DNA from 2 places in the Bacillus sp. FJAT-42376 genome. Region 1 is predicted to be linked to the other one. Evidence: predicted binding sites of a transcription regulator. Region 1 holds the regulator's gene; the other holds the start of a gene.
The links. The regulator CtsR, encoded in region 1, represses protease genes until heat stress. The targets are predictions, from matches to a motif close to ATGGTCAATAAAGGTCAAACA.
Positions count from the first base shown of each region.

Region 1 (4,432 bases):
ACCCGCGGCCCTGATCGGGCCGGGAGACAGTGTCAGGCGGGCAGTTTGACTGGGGCGGTCGCCTCCTAAAATGTAACGGAGGCGCCCAAAGGTTCCCTCAGAATGGTTGGAAATCATTCGCAGAGTGTAAAGGCACAAGGGAGCTTGACTGCGAGACCTACAAGTCGAGCAGGGACGAAAGTCGGGCTTAGTGATCCGGTGGTTCCGCATGGAAGGGCCATCGCTCAACGGATAAAAGCTACCCCGGGGATAACAGGCTTATCTCCCCCAAGAGTCCACATCGACGGGGAGGTTTGGCACCTCGATGTCGGCTCATCGCATCCTGGGGCTGTAGTCGGTCCCAAGGGTTGGGCTGTTCGCCCATTAAAGCGGTACGCGAGCTGGGTTCAGAACGTCGTGAGACAGTTCGGTCCCTATCCGTCGCGGGCGCAGGAAATTTGAGAGGAGCTGTCCTTAGTACGAGAGGACCGGGATGGACGCACCGCTGGTGTACCAGTTGTCTTGCCAAAGGCATCGCTGGGTAGCTATGTGCGGACGGGATAAGTGCTGAAAGCATCTAAGCATGAAGCCCCCCTCAAGATGAGATTTCCCATCATTTGAGTAAGACCCCTGAAAGATGATCAGGTTGATAGGTTCGAGGTGGAAGCGTGGCGACACGTGCAGCTGACGAATACTAATCGGTCGAGGACTTAACCTTTATTCAAGTAAGGCTTCTAATACTCGTGAAGCACATCGTTATCTAGTTTTGAAAGAGCAATCTTTCAACCTTATATCTGGTAATTATGGCAAAGAGGTCACACCCGTTCCCATACCGAACACGGAAGTTAAGCTCTTTAGCGCCGATGGTAGTTGGGGGTTTCCCCCTGTGAGAGTAGGACATTGCCAGGTACAAGAAAAAAAAGGCTTGCCCCTTGGGGCGGGCCTTTTTTGTGTTTCGGTGCGGAAGATACAATGGATACTCGATTCGGGTTGGTCTTTGTGGGCTTTTTAAAGGATACCCCTGGGATAGGAGAAGGATGCGGTAAGGCGAATACTCGATACGGTTAGACCGTAATCCTGCTGCTGATCATGTCGATTTTTAGGGTTTCGATAATAAATGGGGCATTTTCGAGAATATATGAAGATTTTCGATAATAAATCGGCCTGTTTCGATAATAAATCCCCTGCGAATGGAATAACTGTTTACTCAACTGGTAGCTCGATGCGTCAAATCCTCCCGAAAAATCGATATCAGTCTCCTTTTCGTCGATATATTTTAAAAACCGCCGATATATCCCAAAAAATCGTCGATAAATCGAAATAATCGTCGATAAATCGAAATAATCGTCGATATCTAAAAAAAGCCGATACTTGTTTTGTCATAGCATGCCAGCTGCTGTTATAAGGCACCAAACTGATCAGGTCCAATTGATTTTATCTCGAAATGCGCAAAATGGGCTGTTAGAAATCAAAGAAAAACCCTGATCCGCAGTTATACCCTCCCTGTCCATCTCCCTCCGAAAATCAGCCCCCTTACGTACATGTCTTCATCCGCGGAATTCCAAAAACCTCGCACCGTATCCGGATCTCCAGTATAAAACCTTAGCAGCAAACCCCAATCGCATCGTTCTTAAGGTTATAGAGTTTCCGCAAAAAACAGTGTGACATTGGAATGATTTTTCGTATTGAAAGTTTGAAGCTGATGATTAATGGAGAACATGATGGATATTATCCTATTTGAAGAATGATCATGGACAGAATGATTTTACGGCTGTTATTTCCACCGCTTCAGCACAGAAAGCAATGTAACAGGGCACCAGAAAGTTTTCGCACTCATTTATTTATTGGTGTAAGTACATGGCAGTCAATTTGATTCTTCCAGGCTACAGCATCGTTTTAACAGCTGGCGTGATGTGACAGGAACTGGGAAGGGGAGAATTGGTGCCGCCTGCTATTTTGCCTGGAATGATATTTTCATAAGGTGAATTAGGTGCAATAGGGTTTTAATAAAAAGCAGGAAAGGGAAATGATGAATAGAAAGGTAAACGCAAAGAAAGTCATCTGGAATAGAACAGGGTGATGATCACAAAAACTTGGCCGTGTATAAAATGAGCATATACGATTGCGGCCCTGCTGAAAGAGAACCGGCTGGCTCGAAAAGGAATGATTGAGATTCATAACGGGATGCTCCTCAAATGAAATAGTTGAAAAAAAAGCAGGAAAGTCATATATTTATATTAGTCAAATATAGTCAAAGTCAAGTGAGGAGGAGGCTTGATGAGAAACATTTCGGATATTATCGAGCAGTATTTGAAGCAGGTTCTCGATATGAGTGAAGAAGAGATCGTCGAGCTGAAGAGAAGCGAGATTGCCGATAAGTTCCAGTGTGTACCCTCTCAAATTAACTATGTTATTAATACACGATTCACGGCTGAACGGGGTTATGTGGTGGAAAGCAAGCGGGGCGGAGGCGGCTACATTCGCATTATCAAAGTTCAATCAAACGATGATGCCCACCTTCTGGATCAAATTTTAGACCTTGCAGGTGACCGGATACCGCAGGCTTCTGCAGAAGATATTATTATGAGACTCGCAGCAGAGCAGGTTATTTCAGCCCGTGAGGCTAAAATTATGCTGAGTGTAATGGATCGCTCCGTGCTTTATGTGGATCTGCCTTTAAGAGATGAATTAAGATCCAGAATGCTGAAAGCAATGCTGACGTCCCTTAAATATAAATAAAGGTAAGGCGGGTGATCCTCATTGATTTGTCAGGAATGCCATGAAAGACCGGCTACGTTTCACTTTACGAAAGTAATTAATGGTGAAAAAGCAGAAGTTCATATTTGCGAACATTGTGCGAAAGAGAATAGTAATATGATGGTATTTGGAAGTGATGGAGGTTTTTCAATTAACTCCCTTTTATCAGGACTGCTTAATTTTGAAACGAAGCTCGGCAAGTCGGATACATCCTCCATGTACCGGTCAGAAGAAGTTCTCCAGTGTCCGCGCTGCCGTATGACCTTCAGGGAATTCGGCAAGGCAGGCAGATTCGGATGCCCTGACTGCTATCGGACTTTCAAAAGTGAAATAACACCTATTTTAAGAAAAGTTCACAGCGGCAACACTGTTCATGGAGGCAAAATTCCGAAGCGCATTGGAGGAAGTATTCATCTCCAAAAAAGAATGGAAGAACTGAAAAAACAAATGCAGCATCACATTGCCCAGGAAGAGTTTGAAAAAGCGGCGGAACTCAGAGATGAAATCAAAGATATTGTCAGAGAAATGAATTCTGATCGAGGGGAGGAAGCTTAAGTTATGTCATTGCAGGATTTTATGAACAATGCAATGAGTGCCTGGATGAGTCAGGAAGGACCGGACTCAGACATCGTTCTGAGCAGCAGAGTCAGGCTGGCGCGGAATATTGAACAGTTCCGTTTTCCGACACTGGCATCAGAGGAAGAATTTCAGCAAATTCTCTCGATGTTTGAAGAGCGTTTCTCAGAGCAGTCTTTCCCCGATATCGGATCATTTGTCCTGCTGAAGATGAGCGAATTGGAACCTGTACAGAAAAGGGTGCTTGTTGAAAAGCATTTGATCAGTCCAAGTCTTGCCGACCATTCCTCCTACGCAGGCTGCCTGCTTTCCGTAAATGAGGAAGTCAGCATCATGGTGAATGAAGAGGACCACATTCGAATACAATGTTTATTCCCGGGTCTTCAAGTCAGAGAGGCTCTTGAAGTGGCAGGCAAGCTGGATGACTGGATAGAAAACGAGATTGATTATGCGTTTGATGAGAATAGAGGATATCTGACAAGCTGTCCCACCAATGTAGGGACGGGAATGAGAGCATCCGTCATGATGCATCTTCCCGCTCTTGCTTTAACAAAGCAAATGAACCGGATTGTGCCGGCAATTAACCAGCTTGGTCTGGTTGTTAGAGGAATTTACGGGGAAGGCAGCGAAGCTTTAGGTAATCTGTTTCAAATTTCAAACCAGATCACTCTTGGCAAGTCAGAAGAGGATATTGCCGAAGATCTTCTCAGTGTTGTACAGCAATTGATTGCCCAGGAACGGTCCGCCAGAGAAGCGGTATTAAGCACAAAGAAAATCCTGCTTGAGGACCGGATTTACAGGTCATACGGAGTTTTATCAAACAGCCGGATTATCGAATCAAAAGAAACGGCGCAATGTTTATCAGATGTCAGACTGGGAATTGATTTAGGACTGATACAAAACGTTTCCAGAAATATATTAAATGAATTGATGATTTTGACTCAGCCGGGCTTTCTTCAGGTGTATTCGGGAGAAGCGCTGAACCCGGAGGAGAGGGATATACGCAGAGCTGCACTAATTCGTGAACGCTTAAAAATGGAGATAGATGGAGGCTGATAGGTATGATGTTCGGCAGATTTACAGAGAGAGCGCAAAAAGTACTGGCACTGGCTCAAGAAGA
Region 1 covers NZ_CP033906.1:444,973-449,404, forward strand. The annotation lists rRNA gene CEF21_RS02145 (23S ribosomal RNA) at 1-697, shown strand, start outside; rRNA gene rrf (5S ribosomal RNA) at 773-888, shown strand; gene CEF21_RS02155 (CtsR family transcriptional regulator) at 2,254-2,718, shown strand; gene mcsA (protein-arginine kinase activator protein McsA) at 2,740-3,291, shown strand; gene mcsB (protein-arginine kinase McsB) at 3,295-4,368, shown strand; gene clpC (ATP-dependent protease ATP-binding subunit ClpC) at 4,374-4,432, shown strand, end outside.

Region 2 (4,432 bases), 1.4 Mb from region 1:
CCCTCTGCCCCTTCCAATACAGCATAAGATGCCTGCGCCAGGTCAAGCGGATTGCCGACGCTTCCGGTATTAAAAAGTGTTTTTTCTTTATATTGATGGACGAATGCCTGATGGACATCCCCATACCCTGCAACATCCGGCTTTCTTGATGAAAAGCCCGTCATTTCCGTGTTTTCAAACATGCTCAATCTTTTCTCCAGTGAGTCCCAGGGCTGAATTCTTGTATAAATACTGAAAGGAGAGGCATGAAAAAGGCGAATCAGTCTTCCGCTCATCATCAGTTCCGCTTGAAAAGGCAGCCCTTTCAAAAAGCGCCGGTCCTCTTCGGTGAGCTGCTGCTGATGCCACTTCAGAGTCTCAAATTCGGTATCATTTGTAATAAAATCGTCCCAATTCCCCTTCACTGTCACATCACAGTGGGATTGAACCATTGAAATGGCTTCATGGGATTGGGGTCCCTTCCCTGCTAGGTCACCAAGGCAGATCACTTTCTCGATTCTTCTGTACTGAATATCGTCCAGAACGGCCTCAAGTGCCGGGACGTTCCCATGTATATCCGAAATCACAGCTATTCGATTCAATTCTCGTCACTCCTTTTCCAGACAGAATCCATTTTAACATAGGTCAGCCTTTCTTCGGCTTCTTTTTCAAAACGAGAGCTCCCAGAAATAAAAGACTTATGTAGCCGATTACAGGATAAATAGAAGAAATTAATTTTCCGTAGCCGATAAAGCTGAGGAAAAAACAAATGGCAAGGATCAAAGCAACCATCACCATTCTGGGGAGACCGAACAGCTGGGTGAGCAGCCGTTCCATTCCATAAAGGTTGCCGATAATCGAAGTCAGCACTTCGCCAAAAATAACAAGCACATACAAATAGTACGCAGCTGAAAAGACGGTATTCATTACCTCTGCCATCGGAATTTCAAACTTAACAGCACCCGGTACATAAAGTAGAGCCAAATGACTTCCAAGCATGATGATTAAAAGAATCAGCCCCCCCAGCCGTCCTCCGTTCTTTAATACATTCTCATCTTTCACTTCTGACGCAAGGGGGACAAGCACAGCCTGGGCAAGAGCGAGATTATATGCGGCATAGCATACAGCAGACACCGCCCATCCATGGCTGAAAAGCCTCATTTCTTTAAAGAGGAAAGACATCCCTCCCTCATTTATGGAGCTCGTCATAACGGCGATGCTCAGCAGAAGAAGCATCGGCACAACGAGCATATTCACACCGACCACTCCATGAAGTCCCTTTGACATGATGATCAAGGTCAAAAGAATACTGATCAGAACGCCGATTGAAGCCGGAAGCCCGATCCGTTCCTCAAAAATTGCCCCTGCCCCCGATACCATGACAGAAGTGACGCCAAAAAGCAGCAGGAGCATTACAGCATTCACTGCATGTCCGGCTTTATTCCCCAGCAAATACACATTCATTTCTTTAAAGGAGGACGCTTTGATTCTGGAGGCAATAATCATCAATTTTGTTCCAAGATGAATAAACAAACTGCCGGCAAGGAGGATGCCGATGGTTCCCGCTGCTCCAAAACGGGTAAAAAACTCTACAATTTCTTTTCCTGTAGCAAAACCCGCTCCAACAACCGTTCCCACATAGACAAAAGCAATCTGAACGACTAAAAAATTCTTATTTTGCATGACGTCCTCCCCTCCTCTTCTATATACGTATGAGACAAGTTTCTTGAAAAGAAGAGGAAAGATGCATTAAAGTCATGGACAATCCATCTTAGAAATTTTTCAAACAAAATACTTGAAAGTCAAAAAAGGTCAAACTATAATAAAAGTCAAAGATAGTCAAAGTCAGTTTATATTCTTAAGGAGGTTGTTTTTTCATGCAATGTCAAAACTGTAAGCAGAATCAGGCAACCGTTCAATTAAATGTTCAAGTAAACGGATCCCTAAAACAAGTTCAGTTATGCCATACATGCTTTTCCCATTATGAAAGCCAGATTCCTTCAGGCTTCAGCGGAGGAAACGGAGGATTCTCATCCTTCCCATTCGATCAATTATTTAAAAATATGGGAAGCAGCCAAGGTCAAAGTGCCCCAGGCTCAGAATCTAAACGGAAATCCGGCCAAAACGGCGGAGGTCTTCTGGATCAGATGGGAAGAAATCTTACAAACGCAGCAAAAGCCGGCCTTATTGATCCGGTCATCGGCCGGGAAGACGAAGTCAGCCGGGTCATTGAAATCCTTAACCGCCGGAATAAAAACAACCCGGTTCTGATTGGAGAGCCAGGGGTCGGTAAAACAGCCGTAGCGGAAGGATTGGCCCTTAAAATTTCGGAAGGGAAAGTGCCTTCGAAGCTTGCGAAAAAGGAAGTCTACCTTCTTGATGTCGCTTCTCTTGTAGCCAATACAAGCATGCGCGGACAATTTGAAGACCGGATGAAAAAACTCATCGCAGAACTGCAATCACGCAAAAACGTCATCTTGTTTATTGATGAAATTCATCTTGTTGTCGGAGCAGGATCTGCTGAGGGATCAATGGATGCCGGGAATATTCTGAAGCCTGCACTGGCCAGAGGTGAAATGCAGCTCATCGGGGCGACTACACTGAAAGAATACCGCCAGATTGAAAAGGATGCTGCTTTAGAACGCCGCTTCCAGCCGGTCATGGTTCATGAGCCGTCTCTTGATAAAGCCATCGAAATTTTACAGGGCATTCAGTCCAAATATGAAGAATATCATGGTGTCACGTTCAGCGATGAAGCAATTCGTGCCTGCGTAAACTTGTCGCACCGCTATATTCAGGACCGGTTCCTGCCGGATAAAGCCATCGATCTTCTCGATGAAGCCGGATCAAAAGCGAACCTGAAAGCAGACCGTGTTGAGGAAGCTGATATTCATGATCAGCTCGGCAAGCTGGCGAAAGAGAAAGAAAAAGCGGCTGCAGAGGAAAACTATGAGCTCGCCGCCAAACTGCGCCACGAAGAAATTCTGCTGGAAAAACAGCTTGAGAAACAGGATCATCAGGAAAAAATGATTGTCGGACTTAGTGAGATACAGGCCATCATTGAACAAAAAACCGGTATTCCTGTTGGTAAAATCCAGGAAGACGAACAAGCTAAAATGAAAAGCCTGGAAGGCAATCTTTCCAAAAAAGTAATAGGACAAGATGAGGCTGTTCAAAAAGTTGCGAAAGCTGTGCGCAGAAGCCGCGCCGGTTTAAAACGCAAAAACCGTCCGATCGGTTCCTTCCTTTTTGCAGGTCCGACCGGTGTAGGGAAAACAGAGCTGACGAAAACACTGGCAGAAGAACTGTTTGGCACAAAAGATTCCATGATCCGCCTCGATATGAGCGAATATATGGAAAAACATGCCGTGTCCAAAATCATCGGTTCTCCTCCAGGATATGTCGGCCATGATGACGGAGGCCAGCTGACCGAAAAAGTACGCAGGAATCCTTACAGCATCATCCTTCTGGATGAGATTGAGAAGGCACATCCTGACGTGCAGCATATGTTCCTTCAAATACTGGAAGACGGCCGTTTAACAGACAGTCACGGCAGAACCGTCAACTTTAAAGAAACAGTCATCATCATGACGAGCAATGCCGGAACAACGGAAAAACGGATGACGGTTGGTTTCGATACAGAGGCAACCGCTGCAATTAAAGAAAGCACGCTGCTGGATTCACTTGGAACGTTCTTCAAACCAGAGTTCCTGAACCGCTTCGATGCGATTATCGAATTCCAGTCACTTGAACGCAAACATATGCTGGCCATTGTTGAGCTCATGCTTGCCGAGCTTCAGGAAACGCTGGATGAAAAGAATCTGAAGCTCACTGTTTCAGATGAAGCGAAAAACAGACTTGCCGAACTCGGCTACCATCCTGCATTCGGTGCCCGTCCGCTTCGCCGGGTCATTCAGGAACAGCTTGAAGATCAAATTACAGACCTGCTGATTGATCACAGCGAGCTGGACCATGTAAAAGCTGTATTCGAAAATGAAAGCATTACTGTCACAAAAGCTTAATAAGGAAAAAGGGCTGTCCCGGCGGACAGCCCTTTTTTTAGGCTCTGTTAAAAAATATTGTTGTTTTTGGACAAGAACTAAAGGACCTCAATTGATGGTCCCTTAGTTCATTTCATTATCATTATCATTATCATTATCATTATCATTATCAAAATTATCGTAGCCAAAAAACGTCATTTCCCACAAACAATGTGCAAGAATACTTTCAAAACTCATTGAGTTTAAAGTGTCGGAATCGATGTAAAAATTTAACCATTCATTGAAGTTATTACCAACAAGTGAGTAGCCAAAATGCTCATCATCTCTACCCGAAACGTCAAAATACAAGTTTTGATTATTTTCATCGAAAGATGGTTGATAAACTGGTTCATCATCTTCATCCGATTCAAATGCAACTATATAAATAAACATATTTGAAAGATTATCTTTTA
Region 2 covers NZ_CP033906.1:1,886,885-1,891,316, reverse strand. The annotation lists gene CEF21_RS09535 (metallophosphoesterase family protein) at 1-581, opposite strand, end outside; gene CEF21_RS09530 (YkvI family membrane protein) at 625-1,662, opposite strand; gene CEF21_RS09525 (ATP-dependent Clp protease ATP-binding subunit) at 1,857-4,001, shown strand; gene CEF21_RS09520 (DUF6557 family protein) at 4,104-4,432, opposite strand, start outside.
Region 2: a site for CtsR is predicted at 1,778-1,798, ahead of CEF21_RS09525 (ATP-dependent Clp protease ATP-binding subunit). Genes of this name have one in related genera too.